Piscinibacter sp. HJYY11: one gene and its partners. The protein of the gene in region 3 interacts with the protein of the main gene of each other region in a pairwise test. Links are inferred from orthologs where the notes say so. Each region holds a gene or a part of one and is shown on either strand. Other genes may lie near its edges. The genes, in order: dnaQ, JI745_RS03290 and dnaE.

Evidence for each region.
Region 1: the proteins of dnaE (region 3) and dnaQ interact in binary tests that used the Escherichia coli proteins (3 or more experiments, as listed by UniProt). The link is inferred for Piscinibacter sp. HJYY11 from one-to-one orthologs.
Region 2: the proteins of dnaE (region 3) and JI745_RS03290 interact in binary tests that used the Escherichia coli proteins (3 or more experiments, as listed by UniProt). The link is inferred for Piscinibacter sp. HJYY11 from one-to-one orthologs.

Annotation. Positions count from the first base shown.
Region 1 is NZ_JAERQZ010000001.1:1,126,258-1,130,702, forward strand. The notes cover bases 580-3,567. They hold dnaQ (DNA polymerase III subunit epsilon), read right to left. Parts: upstream 2,432-3,567; coding sequence 1,727-2,431; downstream 580-1,726. Other genes in these bases: JI745_RS05110 (thioesterase domain-containing protein), read right to left, coding at 580-593; JI745_RS05115 (PEP-CTERM sorting domain-containing protein), read left to right, coding at 881-1,576; lgt (prolipoprotein diacylglyceryl transferase), read right to left, coding at 2,428-3,237; JI745_RS05135 (LysR family transcriptional regulator), read right to left, coding at 3,313-3,567. In the rest of the region: more of JI745_RS05110, read right to left, coding at 1-579; more of JI745_RS05135, read right to left, coding at 3,568-4,254; JI745_RS05140 (beta-ketoacyl-ACP synthase III), read right to left, coding at 4,265-4,445. UniProt on the Escherichia coli protein: DNA polymerase III is a complex, multichain enzyme responsible for most of the replicative synthesis in bacteria. The epsilon subunit contain the editing function and is a proofreading 3'-5' exonuclease.
Region 2 is NZ_JAERQZ010000001.1:724,898-729,148, forward strand. Bases 999-3,792 are described here. They hold JI745_RS03290 (pyridoxal phosphate-dependent aminotransferase), read left to right. Parts: upstream 999-1,707; coding sequence 1,708-2,877; downstream 2,878-3,792. Other genes in these bases: JI745_RS03285 (CysB family HTH-type transcriptional regulator), read left to right, coding at 999-1,697; JI745_RS03295 (FimV family protein), read right to left, coding at 2,858-3,792. In the rest of the region: LPS export ABC transporter permease LptG, read left to right, coding at 1-313; JI745_RS03280 (sirohydrochlorin chelatase), read left to right, coding at 310-681; more of JI745_RS03285, read left to right, coding at 729-998; more of JI745_RS03295, read right to left, coding at 3,793-4,251. UniProt on the Escherichia coli protein: Shows aminotransferase activity with methionine and histidine as substrates, and to a lesser extent also with phenylalanine.
Region 3 is NZ_JAERQZ010000002.1:99,592-105,079, forward strand. The notes cover bases 494-4,524. They hold dnaE (DNA polymerase III subunit alpha), read left to right. Parts: upstream 494-823; coding sequence 824-4,324; downstream 4,325-4,524. Other genes in these bases: JI745_RS24235 (sulfurtransferase), read right to left, coding at 494-781; JI745_RS24245 (patatin-like phospholipase family protein), read left to right, coding at 4,411-4,524. Outside these bases: JI745_RS24230 (DUF599 domain-containing protein), read left to right, coding at 1-56; more of JI745_RS24235, read right to left, coding at 23-493; more of JI745_RS24245, read left to right, coding at 4,525-5,488. UniProt on the Escherichia coli protein: DNA polymerase III is a complex, multichain enzyme responsible for most of the replicative synthesis in bacteria. This DNA polymerase also exhibits 3' to 5' exonuclease activity. The alpha chain is the DNA polymerase catalytic subunit.

The DNA of each region.
Region 1 (4,445 bases), on a different replicon or contig from region 3:
ACCATCACCGCCTCCAGCGATGGCAGCGCCTGCACGACTTGCGCCACGCGTTCCGCCAGCGGCAGGCCGGTGTCGTGCGTCATGGTCCCGGCATGGGCGAGCAGCAGCCGGGGGGCGAGTGACTTGAACCGGGCGCTCATCAGCGCAGGGCCCATTTCCGGTGAAGCGAGCGCGAGGCTCGCACCGACGGCAGCCACGGCCAGCACCGCGACCACGGCACGTGCATCGCTGCGGGGCACCAGCACCACACGATCGCCTTCGGCCACACCGCCCTGGCGCAGCGCCTCCGCGAGGCGGGCCACACGCCGGCGCAGCTCGGCACGGCTCGTGCGCTCGAGGCTGCCGTCGGCCAGGCAGGTGACGACCGCGATCGCGTCGTCGCGCTGGCCGTCACCGGCCAGCAGGTTTTCGGTGAAGTTGAGCTTCAGCCCCGGGAAGTAGTGGCCCTGGTCGTCGTGAAGGCGGCGTTCGTCTCCGCTTGCGATCAACCGGGCATTGCGCCAGCAGGCCTGCCAGAACGCATCGGCATGGGCGGCGGGCGCGGCCACGCCGCGCGACGCGGCCAACGCGCCCAGCCCCGACTCGCCTGCCATGCCTGCTCCTTGAAAATTGCACCGCGAGCATCGGACGCGGGCGCGCAGATTGCCAGCGGCGGGGTCGCCAATTTCTTGTAGGCAATGGCCTACAGACATGTCGCGGGACCGCCACGCACCGTGGCCACGGGCATGGTCAGTTCTTGCTATGCCACGACACGGTGACAGGCCTGCTCCCCTGGGAAACTGCGAACGAGATCCCGAGGCCGCCCTGGCGACCCCGTGCCTCGGGGGTGTTAGCCCTTTTCGGGCTCCCTCTACATTCCGCGCACCACAAGGAGGAAAACATGAAAAGAATCGCTGCCATCGCTTTCGCGCTGCTGGCCTGCACAGCACAGGCTCAAACGTTCCAGGCGCGCGACCTCACCGGTGACGGCGTCACCGACGCTTTCTACGACAGCGCCCACGACCTGACGTGGCTGGCCGATGCCAACCTCTACGCCACCTTGGGCGGCCCCGCCGATCGAGACCCGCGCAGCTTCATGGGCGGCGTCCTTGCCTCGGGGCAGCTCCGCCTGAGCACGGCCATCAGCTGGGTCGACTCGCTGGTGGTGGGATCGGTGAGCGACTGGCGCCTGCCGGAGCGCGTCATACCCGAGGGCTATGTGCCGAGCGCCTCGTGTCCCCTGGCCTGCATCCAGTCCGCGCCGCTGTACGGGCAGTTCCCGAGCGAGCTGTCGTTCCTGGCCGGCGTGACCGGCCTGTTCTCGAACGTGATGAACGGGAACTACCTCAGCTGGACCTCGGACATGGCGTGGCAGGAGCTGCGGAACATCACCACCGGCAGAAGCGTCCTGTCCAACGAAACCAGCCTCATCACCGGCTATGTGCTTGCCGTGCGCAACGGCGACGTGGGCACGGCCGTCACGGCAATCGCCGCCCCGGTGCCTGAACCACAGACCTATGCGCTGATGCTCCTCGGGCTTGGCGCGGTCGGCGCGGCGTCACGCCGCCAACGCTCCCGCACGCCCAGACCCGCATGACCAAAAGCAAAACGGCACCCGCGGGTGCCGTTTTTTTGCGTTCATCCGGTGGACTGGTGGGCGGTGCAGGGTTCGAACCTGCGACCCCTGCCGTGTGAAGGCAGTGCTCTACCGCTGAGCTAACCGCCCAATCCGACGGGAAGCCGCAGATTATGCCACAAGCGCACGCCACGCCGTCTTGCCGCCGGAAGACTTGTCGAGCTCGGCGAGGATGCCCTCGTGCGCCGCGATTTCTTCATCGTTGGCCACGAGCACGGGCAGCTCGAACTGGCTGAAGTCGATGGCCGCCAGCACCAGGTCGGCTTGGGCCGCCTCGGTGGCGTCGATGACCAGCGAGTCCTGGCCGCGGGTCATGTTGATGTAGACCTCGGCAAGCAGGCCTGCGTCGAGCAGCGCGCCGTGCAGCGTGCGGTTAGAGTTGTCGACCTCCAGGCGCTTGCACAGGGCGTCGAGCGAGTTCGACTTGCCAGGGAACATCTCGCGCGCCATCACCAGCGTGTCGGTGACGCTGCCGACGTGCTCGGTGAACTTGCCGCGACCCAGGCGCTTCAGCTCCTCGTTGAAGAAGCCCACGTCGAAGCTTGCGTTGTGGGCGATGACCTCGGCACCGGCCAGGTACTCCAGCAACTCGTCGGCGATGGACGCGAAGAGCGGCTTGTCGGCCAGGAATTCATCGGTCAGCCCGTGGATCTTGACCGCGTCTTCGTGGTTGGGCCGCTCGGGGTTGAGATAGAAGTGCTTGTTGTTGCCGGTCAGCCGCCGGTTGACCATCTCCACGCAGCCGATCTCGATGATGCGGTCGCCCGACTCGGGGCTGAGGCCGGTGGTTTCGGTGTCGAAGAAGATCTGTCTCATGCCTTGGCTTTCTGCTCGCGCTGACCCGCCCACCACCACCAGAGCGCGCCGCCGAGCAACATCGGCACGCACAGCCACTGGCCCATGCTCAAGCCCAGCGGGAGGTTCTCGAGGCCCTTGTCAGGCTGGCGGAAATATTCGGCGATGAAGCGGCATACGCCATAGCCGACCACGAAGGCCGCCGCCACCTGCCCAGGGGCCCTCTGCTTGCGGCCGTAAAACCAGAGGAAGACAAAAAGCAGGACGCCTTCGAGCGCGAACTGGTACAGCTGCGACGGGTGGCGCGGCTGCTCGGTGCCCGATTGCGGAAACACCATCGCCCAGGGCAGGCTCGGGTCGGCGAAGCGGCCCCACAGCTCGCCGTTGATGAAGTTGCCGATGCGTCCCGACGCCAAGCCCGTGGGCACGCACGGGGCGATCACGTCGAAGGTCTGCAGCACCGGCCGCTTGTGCGTCCACGAGTAGATGGCCAGTGCTGCCCCCACGCCCAGCATGCCGCCGTGGAACGACATGCCGCCCTTCCACACCGCGAAGATCTCGAGCGGGTTCTGCAGGTAGTGGCCGAGGTTGTAGAACAGCACGAAGCCCAGCCGCCCGCCGATCACCACACCGAGCACGCCGTAGAACAGGAGGTCTTCGACATCGCGGCGCGACCAGCCGGCATTGGCGAACCAGGGCTTTTTCACCCGGACCGACGCCAGCCAGAGAAAGAGCCCGAAGGCGACCAGGTAGGTCAACCCGTACCAGTGGATGGCGACGGGGCCGATCTGGAGGGCGACAGGGTCGAACTGCGGATGGGTGAGCATGGACCGGCGAGTCGGAAGCGGAAAGCAGCGAACGATACCGCAGGCGCCGCAGCGACCTGCGACGCAGCGCGCGGATCAGGCCGGCTCGGCCTCGTGCAAGGTGCGCTGCACGTAGTCGACGAAGCGCGTGACCACCGGGCCGGCGTCCGAGGGCCACACGAGGCTCGTCTCCGCGCGGGGCGCCATCGCCCCGAGCGCCACCGGCAGGCGACGGTAGACCACGCCCGGCCGCTGCAAGGTCGTCACCGACTGCGGCACCCACGCCAGGCCCAGACCCGCAGACACCAGGTTGACGATCGTCTGCATCTGGATCGCTTCCTGGGCGATCACGAGCGACGCGCTGTGGCGGTGGTAGAACGCGAGCACCGCGTCGTACAAGGAAGGTGCAATCTCCCGCGGGAAGATGATCAGCGGCTGCGCGAGGATCTGCGACAGGGTGAGCCGCCGCGCCGTGGTGAGCGGCGAGGCCTCCGGCACCGCGAGCACCATCGGCTCGACGCTCACCGACAGCCGCGACAGGCCCTGCCCGCTGCCTTCCGGCACGATGCCGGGTGCATGCAGCACGAAGCCGGCATCGGCTTCGCCCAGCTCGAACGCACGCAGTTGAACGTCGGTCGTCGCTTCGCGCAGCACCACTTCGATGCCGGGCTCGATGTCGCGAAAGCCGCGCAGCCAGCCCGGCAAGGGCCCGAAGCCCACGGTCGACACGAAACCCAATCGCAGGCGCCCGATCGCGCCCTGCCCCACCGTTCGCGCGATCGACGACAGCGCCGAGGCCTGCTGCAGCAACTGCCGCACCGGCTCGACCAACGCCTGCCCCGCCGGCGTGAGCGACACCTGCCGGCGCGTGCGCTCGAAGAGCGGCACACCGAGGCGCGCTTCGAGTTGCTGAATGGCAAGGGTCAACGGCGGCTGCGTGATGTTGAGCTGCTTGGCCGCGCGGCCAAAGTGCAAGACTTCCGCCAGCACCAGGAACTGGCGCCACACACGCAGCTCGATCTGGGCGTTGTCGCTCATGACGGGGCTCTCAGCAGACCGTCAGCAACGCCGCGGCGTACGAGAAACGCGCGCTCTCGGGCACGAAGACCATGATGCGCTGGCCCGACTTCAGGTCACGGGTGCGCACCAGCTCTTCCAGCATCAGGATGAACGAGGCCGTGGCCACGTTGCCCACCTGGGCGAGGTTGGTGAACCACTTGTCCCTTGGG
Region 2 (4,251 bases), on a different replicon or contig from region 3:
CCTGGCCGACAACGAGCAGGCCGCACAGCGCTACGAGATCCGCTTCTGGAAACGCGCGCTCTACCCGCTTGCCTGCCTGGTGATGGTGGCCCTGGCCCTGCCCTTCGCCTACCTGCACGGGCGCGCCGGCGGCGTGAGCCTCAAGGTCTTCGGCGGGATCATGCTGGGCATCAGCTTCGTGCTGCTCAACAACGTGGCCTCGCACCTCGGCCTTCTGCAAGGCTGGACACCCTGGATCGTGGCGGCCACGCCGAGCCTGATCTACCTGCTGTTGTCGCTGGCGGCGTTCAGCTGGCTCGTGAGGTACCGATGAGCACGACTGGCCTGCTGCTCTTCGCGCACGGCGCGCGTGACCCGAACTGGGCCCTTCCCTTCGAGGCCGTGGCGCAGATCGTGCGCCAGCAGCGGCCCGGGATGCCAGTGGTGCTCGCCTTCCTGGAGTTCATGAGCCCCACCTTGCCGGTGGCCGGTGCGGCGCTCGCCGCCCAAGGCTGCACCGAGGTGGCCGTGGTGCCGCTTTTCCTTGGGGCGGGCGGCCATGTGCGCAAGGACCTGCCGGCCTTGCTCGCCGAACTGGCCGCGGTCTACCCGCAGGTCACCTGGTCCTTGCAGCCGGCCATCGGCGAGGTCGACAGCGTGGTCCGGGCCATGGCCGAAGCGGCGCTCAAGCTCGCCTCCTAATACTCTCAGTGGAATAATCCAGACAGCTCACATACTGCTCTGGATATATGAACCTTCACCAGTTCCGGTTTGTCCAAGAGGCGGTCCGGCGCGACCTCAACCTGACCGAGACCGCCAAGGCGCTCTTCACCTCGCAGCCCGGCATTTCCAAGGCCATCCTTGAGCTCGAAGGCGAGCTCGGGGTCGACATCTTCGCCCGGCACGGCAAGCGCCTGCGCCGGGTCACCGAGCCCGGCCAGCACGTGCTGGCGAGCATCGAGATCATCATGCGCGAGGTCAACAACCTGAAGCGCATCGGCGAAGAGTTCTCCAAGCAGGACAGCGGCACGCTCTCGATCGCCACCACCCACAGCCAGGCCCGTTACTTCCTGCCCGAGCCGCTGGCCCAGCTGCGCAAGCGCTTCCCCAAGGTCAACATCAGCTTGCACCAGGGTTCGCCCGCGCAGGTGGCGCAGATGCTGCACGAGGAGGTGGCCGACATCGGCATCGCCACCGAAGCCATCGGCGACGTGGACGAGTTGGTCGCCCTGCCCTGCTACGAATGGCAGCACGCCGTGGTGATGCCCCCCAGCCACCCGCTGGCGCAGGCCGAGCGCCTGAGCCTGGAAGACCTGGCGCGCGAGCCCATCGTGACCTACCACCCGTCGTTCAGCGGCCGCACCCGCGTCGACCAGGCGTTCACCGCCCGTCACCTGAAGCCCAACATCGTGCTGGAGGCCATCGACGCCGACGTCATCAAGACCTACGTGCGCCTCGGGCTGGGCATCGGCATCGTTTCCGAGATCGCGGTGCGCGACGACCCGCCCGGTGGCGACCTGATCTCCCGGCCGGTCGGGCATCTCTTCGGCCGCAGCATCACGCGCGTGGCCTTCAAGCGCGGCGCCTACCTGCGCAACTTCGTCTTCGCCTTCGCCGAGATGCTGTCGGAGCGGCTCAACCGCGCGCTCATCACCAAGGCGATGAGCTCCCGTGACGCCCACGGCGGCCCCCAGGACACCACCGACTACCAGCTCTGAACACGCGACCATGAGCACGACCTTCGCCACGCCCCGGATCACCAGCCGCCTGCCGCAGGTCGGCACCACCATCTTCACCGTGATGTCTGCGCTGGCGCAGCAGCACAACGCCGTCAACCTCGGCCAGGGCTTCCCGGATTTCGACTGCGACCCCCGCCTGCTCGACGCCGTGAACGCCGCCATGCGCCGCGGCCTCAACCAGTACCCGCCGATGGCGGGCGTGCTGCCGCTGCGTGAAGCCATCGCCCAGAAGATCGCGCGGATCTACGGCCACGGCTACGACCCGGTCCACGAGATCACCATCACCGCGGGCGCCACGCAGGCCATCCTGACCGCCATCCTTGCCATCGTGCACCCAGGCGACGAAGTCATCGTGCTCGACCCGAGCTACGACAGCTACGAGCCCAACATCGAACTGGCCGGTGGCCGCGCCGTGCATGTGCCGCTCACGCCGCGCACCTTCCGCCCCGACTTCGACCGCATCTCCGCAGCCATCAGCCCGCGCACCCGTGCCATCCTCATCAACACGCCGCACAACCCGAGCGCCACTGTCTGGTCGGCTGACGACATGCGGCGCCTGGCCGAGCTGCTGCGCCCGACCGACGTCCTCGTGATCGCCGACGAGGTCTACGAGCACATGGTGTTCGATGGCGCGCAGCACGAGAGCGTGTCGCGCAGCCCCGAACTGGCGGCGCGCAGCTTTGTCGTGTCGAGCTTCGGCAAGACCTACCACGTGACGGGCTGGAAGGTCGGTTATGTGGCCGCCCCGGCAACGCTGATGGCGGAATTCCGCAAGGTCCACCAGTTCAACGTGTTCACCGTCAACACGCCGGTGCAGCACGGCCTGGCCGACTACATGGCGGACCCGGCACCCTACGAGCAACTGGCGGGCTTCTACCAGCGCAAGCGCGACCTCTTCCGCAGCGGCCTCGCCTCGACCCGGCTCAAGCTGCTGCCCACCACCGGCAGCTATTTCCAGAGCGTCGACTATTCGGAAGTGAGCGACCTGAACGAAGAAGCGTTTTGCCGCTGGCTCACGAGCGAAGTCGGCGTGGCGGCGATCCCGCTGTCGGCGTTCTACCCCGGCGGCTTCGAGCAGAAGCTGGCCCGATTCTGCTTCGCCAAGAAAGACGAGACGCTGAAGCTCGCGCTCGAGCGTCTCAACGCTTGCTTTTCTTGAACTCGAACTCTTCCAGCGTCAGCGACGGCTGTTCGGTGGAGACGTCGAGGTCGAGCGAGAAGCTTGCGAGTGGCTCGGCCTTCTCCGCCGACGCCGGCACGCTGGTCACCGTCGGCGCCGGCTCGCCACCGAGGGGCAGCAGGAGGTCGACTCCCTCCACGTCGACGGCACGCTCGGCCAGGTCACGCGCAGTGCTGTAGAGGAAAAGCAGCTCGCGATAGGCAGGCACGTCGAAGGTCGGCCCGGCATCACGGCGGAAGAGTGCCGTGTCGAGCAGCTCCATCGCCTGCGAAGGCCGGTTCCACACGTCCTGCAGGCGCTGCATCACCTCGGGGTAGCCCTCGAGGTTGAGGCCGTCTTCCGGGTCCACGTCCCACTCGGGCGCGTAGGCATTGAAGCGGCGGTTGAAGCGCTCGCGGATGCGGTCGTACGGCTCGCGCTCGCCACGGCGGCGGTAGATCTCGAGCAGCTTCAGATAGGGCAAGGGGCTCACCCCGCCGGTGCTGCGCACATGGCCCATCAACAGGTCGATGGCGGCTTCATCCTGGCCGAGCACCACGAAAAACTCGGCCTGCTGCTCGAGATCGATCAGCTCTTCGGCCGACATGGGACGGCGTGGCTCGACCACCGCATCGGGCTCGGCAGCGCGCAGCGTGGGCACCGGTGCAGCAGGCGGCGGCAGAGGCTCCGATGGCGGTGTGAGGGTCGGCAGCGGAGACGGTGCGGAGATCACACCGGGGATGCTGAGCGCCTTGGCCTCCTCCGTCATCTCACCCAGCGGCTCGGGCGCCACGCCAGCCCCTGCCGCGTGCTGGTCACCCCACCATGCCGCAGCCGCTCGATCGCGGCGCCGCAGCCACCACATGGCGACGAGCGCGCTGGTCAGCAGCACGCACACCACGACCAGCAGATAGACGAGCGGGTTTGCATAGCGGCTGGCTTCGGCGGCTCGCACGCGCGCCTGCATGTCGTCCAGCGCCTTCTGGGTGACCTGACTGTCGGCTCGCAGCTTCAGCAGCGACGCTTCCATCGCCTTCAGGCGCTCCAGTTCCTCTTGCCGTTGCGCGACCTCGGGGTCGACATGGCGCCGCGCCGCGCCAGAGGCCGGCTCCTGCGGTGCAGTGCCGAGCCGCGTCTCCATCTGCAGCTGCGGAACGACGAGCGCATCGGTTTCGACGGGGTCCAGTCGAAGCATCGGGCCGCGCGGCTTGGCGGGAGCAGCCGGCGCAGCACGTGTCTCGCGAGCAGTACGTGCCGGTGGTGCCACGGTGGGCGCCACAGCAGGGCCGGTCGACGACGAGCCGGCCGCGTCGCCGCGCCGCTTGCGCGCACGTGGCGGCGCGGCGGGTGAGGCGGCCGGGGCGGAGGCCTCTG
Region 3 (5,488 bases):
GGATCCTGTACCAGCGCGAATTTCACTCCGAGGTGCTGGGGGCGCTCAACAGCTGAGGCGCAAGCGACGGAGCGAGCGACTCCCGCTCGTCGAACACGAAGCAGCCACCCTCGTAGTGCTGGCCGCCCACTTCCTCGAAGTACTTGAGGATGCCGCCTTCCAGCTGCACCACGTTCTCGATGCCGGCCTCGGCCATGTAGATCGCCGCTTTCTCGCAGCGGATGCCACCGGTGCAGTAGCTCACCACGCGCTTGCCGCGCAGCTCGTCGCGATGCGCCTGCACCTGCGCCGGGAACTCGGTGAACTTGGCGATGTTCCAGTCGATGGCGTTGCGGAACTTGCCGTAGCCGACCTCGAAGGCATTGCGCGTGTCGAGCGTGACGACCGGGCGGCCGTCGTCGTCGACGCCAGCGTCGAGCCAGCGGGCCAGCGTCTTCGCATCCACCGCCGGGGCACGGCCCACCTGCGGGCGGATGGTCGGGTGGTTCATGCGGATGATCTCGCGCTTGACCTTCACCAGGAGCTTGCCGAAGGGCACATGGTCGGACCAGCTTTCCTTGGGTGCCAGCGGCGAAAAGCGGGCGTCCTGCTTCAGCCAGGCGACAAAGCCGCGCACCGCCTCGGCCGAACCCGCGAGGAAGAGGTTGATGCCTTCTTCCGCCAGCAAGACGGTGCCTTTCAGCTGCCGTTCCGCGGCTTGTGAGCGGATGCTCTCGCGCAGCGCGAGCGTGTCCGTCAAGGGCACGAAAAGGTAGGAGGAGATGTTCAAAACTGCTGACACACCGGGGATTTTAAGGAGCCCTGCGCTCCCTAAAATGCCCCGATGGCCTTCGTACACCTGCGCACCCACACCGAGTTTTCAGTCGTCGACGGCACCCTGCGCATCGACGAAGTCGTGGGCGCCGCAGCGAAGGATGGGCAGGTGGCCCTCGCCATCACCGACCTCTCGAACATCTTCGGTGGCATCAAGTTCTACAACACCGCGCGCAAGAAGGGCGTGAAGCCCATCCTCGGCGCCGACGTGTGGCTGGAGCCGACCGACGGCGAGAAGCAGCCGAGCCGCATCGTGCTGCTGGTGCAGAGCAAGACGGGCTACCTGAACCTGTGCGAGCTGCTGTCGCGCGGCTGGCTCGACCCCTCGGCGCGAGGGCAGGCGCTGCTGAAGTGGGAATGGCTCAGCGCTTTGAACGGCGGCCTCATCGCGCTCTCGGGAGCCGAGCTCGGCCCGGTCGGCCAGGCGCTGATGGCGCAAGACAACGCGCGTGCATCGGCGGTGGCGCAACGACTCGCCGCGATCTTTCCGCAGCGCTTCTACATCGAGCTGCAGCGCGCCGGCCAGCCGACCAACGAAGCGCACGTGCGCGCCGCCGTGCCGCTGGCCGCGCACCTCAAGCTGCCGGTCGTCGCCACGCACCCGGTGCAGTTCCAGACGCCGGAAGACTTCGAAGCCCACGAAGCCCGCACCTGCATCGCCGAAGGCGAGACGCTCACCAACCCGCGCCGCATCAAGCGCTTCACCCGCGAGCAGTACTTCAAGTCGCAGGCGCAGATGGAGGCGCTCTTCGCCGACATCCCGAGCGCCATCCACAACACCGTCGAGATCGCCAGGCGCTGCAGCCTCTCGCTCGTGCTCGGCAAGCCACGCCTGCCCGACTTCCCGGTGCCCGAGGTCAACGGCGAGAAGATGGAGCCCGAGGCCTACTTCCGTTATGCCTCGCACGAGGGCCTGAAGGAGCGCATGCTCCATCTCTACCCCGATGCGGCCGAGCGCGAACAGCAGCTGCCGCGCTACGTGGAGCGGCTGGAGTTCGAGCTCAACACCATCCTGAAGATGGGCTTCCCCGGCTACTTCCTGATCGTGGCCGACTTCATCAACTGGGCCAAGAACAACGGCTGCCCGGTCGGGCCGGGCCGCGGCTCGGGGGCCGGCTCGCTGGTTGCCTACGCGCTCAAGATCACCGACCTCGACCCGCTGCGCTACAACCTGCTGTTCGAGCGCTTCCTGAACCCGGAACGTGTGTCGATGCCCGACTTCGACATCGACTTCTGCCAGGGCAACCGCGACCGCGTGATCGACTACGTGAAGGACAAGTACGGCCGCGATGCCGTGAGCCAGATCGCGACCTTCGGCACCATGGCCGCCAAGGCCGCGCTGCGCGACGTGGGCCGCGTGCTTGGCATGGGCTACGGCCACGTCGACGGCATCGCCAAGCTCGTGCCGGCGCCGCCCGGCAAGACGGTGACGCTCGCGCGCCCCGGCGACAAGCCCGACCCCGGCCTCATCTACGCCCGTGTCGAAGCGCCCGAGATCGAGCAGCGCGAGAAGAACGAAGAAGAAGTCGCCGAGCTGCTCGCGCTCGCGGAGCGTGTGGAAGGCATGGTGCGCAACATCGGCATGCATGCCGGTGGCGTGCTGATCGCGCCCGGCAAGATCACCGACTTCTGCCCGCTCTACATGCAGCCGGGCAGCGACTCGGCGGTGAGCCAGTACGACAAGGACGACGTCGAAGCCATCGGCCTCGTGAAGTTCGACTTCCTGGGCCTGGCCACGCTCACGATCCTCGAGCTGGCGAAGGACTACATCCGCGCCCGCCGCCCCGGCCAGGAGAACTTCGCGCTCGAGAACATCCCGCTCGATGACCGCGCCGCCTACCGGCTGATGAGCGAAGGCAAGACGGTGGCAGTGTTCCAGCTGGAATCCTCCGGCATGCAGCGCATGCTGAAGGACGCCAAGCCCAGCGTCTTCGAAGACATCATCGCGCTCGTGGCGCTGTACCGGCCGGGCCCGATGGACCTGATCCCGAGCTTCTGCGCGCGCAAGCACGGCCGCGAAGAGGTCGAGTACCCGCATCCGATGATGGAAGAGGTGCTCAAGGAGACCTACGGGATCATGGTCTACCAGGAGCAGGTGATGCAGGTGGCGCAACGCCTGGGCGGCTACTCGCTCGGCGGCGCCGACCTGCTGCGCCGCGCGATGGGCAAGAAGAAGCTCGAGGAGATGGTGGCCCACCGTGCCACCTTCGCCCAGGGGGCGGCGAAGAACGGCATCGAGGAGCCGCTCGCCAACGAGATCTTCGACCTGATGGAGAAGTTCGCGGGCTACGGCTTCAACAAGTCGCACGCCGCGGCGTATGCGCTGCTCGCGTACCACACGGCCTACCTCAAGGCGCACTACCCGGCCGAATTCACCGCGGCCAACATGAGCGTCGCACTCGACGACACCGACAAGCTCAAGATCTTCCACGACGACGCGGTGCAGAACCTCGGCCTCACCTTTGAGCCGCCGAACATCAACACCGGCAACTACCGCTTCGAGCCGGTGGCCGACAAGATCGTGCGCTACGGGCTGGGCGCCATCAAGGGCACGGGGCAGAGCGCCATCGAAGCCATCATCCAGGCACGCAAGGAAGGCGGCCCGTTCAAGAGCCTGTTCGACTTCTGCGCACGGGTCGACCGCAGCCGCATCAACAAGCGCACGGTCGAAGCGCTCATCAAGGCTGGCGCCTTCGACCTGCTGCACCCGGAGCGCTCGCAGGCCGTGGCCAGCATCGGCCTTGCCTTCGACTATGCCGACACCCAAGCCGCGCATGCCGACCAGGGCGGGCTCTTCGACTTCGGCGACTCGCATGCGGCGTCCACCCAGGAGCCCGAGCTGGTGCAAGCGGCCCCGTGGAGCATCAAGGAGCGCCTGAGCCTGGAGAAGGTCGCGCTCGGCTTCTACCTCTCGGGCCACCTCTTCGACCAGAGCGAAGACGAGGTGCGTCGATTTGCCAAGCGCAAGATCGCCGACATCATCGATTCGCGAGAGCCGCAGCTGCTGGCCGGCATCATCGGCGACCTGCGCGTCATCAACGGCCAGCGCGGGCGCGTGGCCATCTTCAAGCTCGACGACAAGAGCGAGGCCATCGAGTCGGTGGTCAACGAAGACGTGCTCAACGCCAACAAGGACCTGCTGAAGGACGATGAGCTCGTCATCGCGCTGGGCAAGGTGCAGCCCGATCGTTTCTCGGGCGGCATGCGCTTCAACATCCAGCAGGTGTGGGACCTCGCCACCGCGCGCTGCAAATTCGGCAAGTACCTGCGAGTGGAGGTCAACGGCAGCGTGCCGCCGGTGGCCGAGGTGCTGCGCGACTTCCCGAGCCGGCGCATCAACACCGAGCAGGGCACGGTCACCAATGGCCTCGGCGTGCGGCTGGTGCTGCAGCGACAGGCCGCCAGCGGTGAGCTGGACCTGGGGGAAGAGGGCCGTTTCTTCCCCACCGATGAAGCGCTGGCCCGTTGGCTGGCCGGCACCCACGGCAAGGCGCAGGTGGTCTACGACTGAGCGAGTGCAAGTGTGGTGGTGCTCCCACCACGGTCAAGGGCTGGCCCTGATCTTGTGCTCGCCGAGGCGTGCCTAAACTGCGGCGCATGCCCGAAAACAACCCCACGACAGGTTTGATCCTCACCGGCGGCGGCGCCCGCGCGGCCTACCAGGTGGGGGTGCTGAAGGCAGTGGCGAGGATTCGCCGGGACGCCGCTCCCTGGCAGTACGGCAACCCCTTCCCGGTCATCACCGGCACGTCGGCCGGTGCCATCAACGCGGCCGCGCTGGCCACCCACTGCGACGATTTCGATGGCGCGGTGAAGGCCATGGCCGACGTCTGGGAGAACTTCCGCGCCGAGCAGGTCTACCGGAGCGACGCGCTGGGCGTGATCCGCACCGGCGCACGCTGGCTGACGATGATGTCGCTCGGCTGGGTCATCGCCCGCTGGCGCCGCGCACGGCTGCGTTCGCTGCTCGACAACAGCCCGCTCGAGACGCTGCTGGGCGAGATCGTCGCGGTGGATCGCCTGCCTGACGTCATGAAGTCAGGCCATCTGCAGGCACTGGCGGTCACCGCGTCGAGCTACAGCTCGGGCACGCACGTGACCTTCTACGACTCGCTGCAGGAGTTCGCGCCATGGAACCGCTCGCAGCGGGTGGCGGTGCATTCGCCGATCACCGTGCAGCACCTGCTGGCGTCGGCGGCCATCCCCTTCGTGTTCCCGGCCGTGCCGCTCGACTTCGATGGCGTCACCGAATACTTCGGCGACGGCTCGATGCGCCAGTCGGCGCCGATCTCGCCGGCGGTGCACCTGGGCGCCCGCCGCATCCTCGTGATCGGTGCCGGCCGCATGCACGAGCCGCCGGGCCGGCGCAAGGTCAGCGGCGCGTATCCGAACTTCGCGCAGATCGCCGGTCATGCCCTGTCCAACATCTTCCTCGATGCGCTGGCCGTCGACGTGGAGCGCCTGCAGCGCATCAACAACACGCTCTCGCTGCTGCCGCCCGAGGCCCTGGCCAACACGACCTTGCGGCCGATCGAGGTGCTGGTGATCGCACCCTCGCAGCGGCTCGACGATCTGGCGGCCAAGCATGTGAACGCGCTACCGACCTCGATCCGCGCGCTGCTGCGTGGCATCGGGGTCAGCGGCAAAGGCACCGACACGCGCGGTGCGGCGCTCG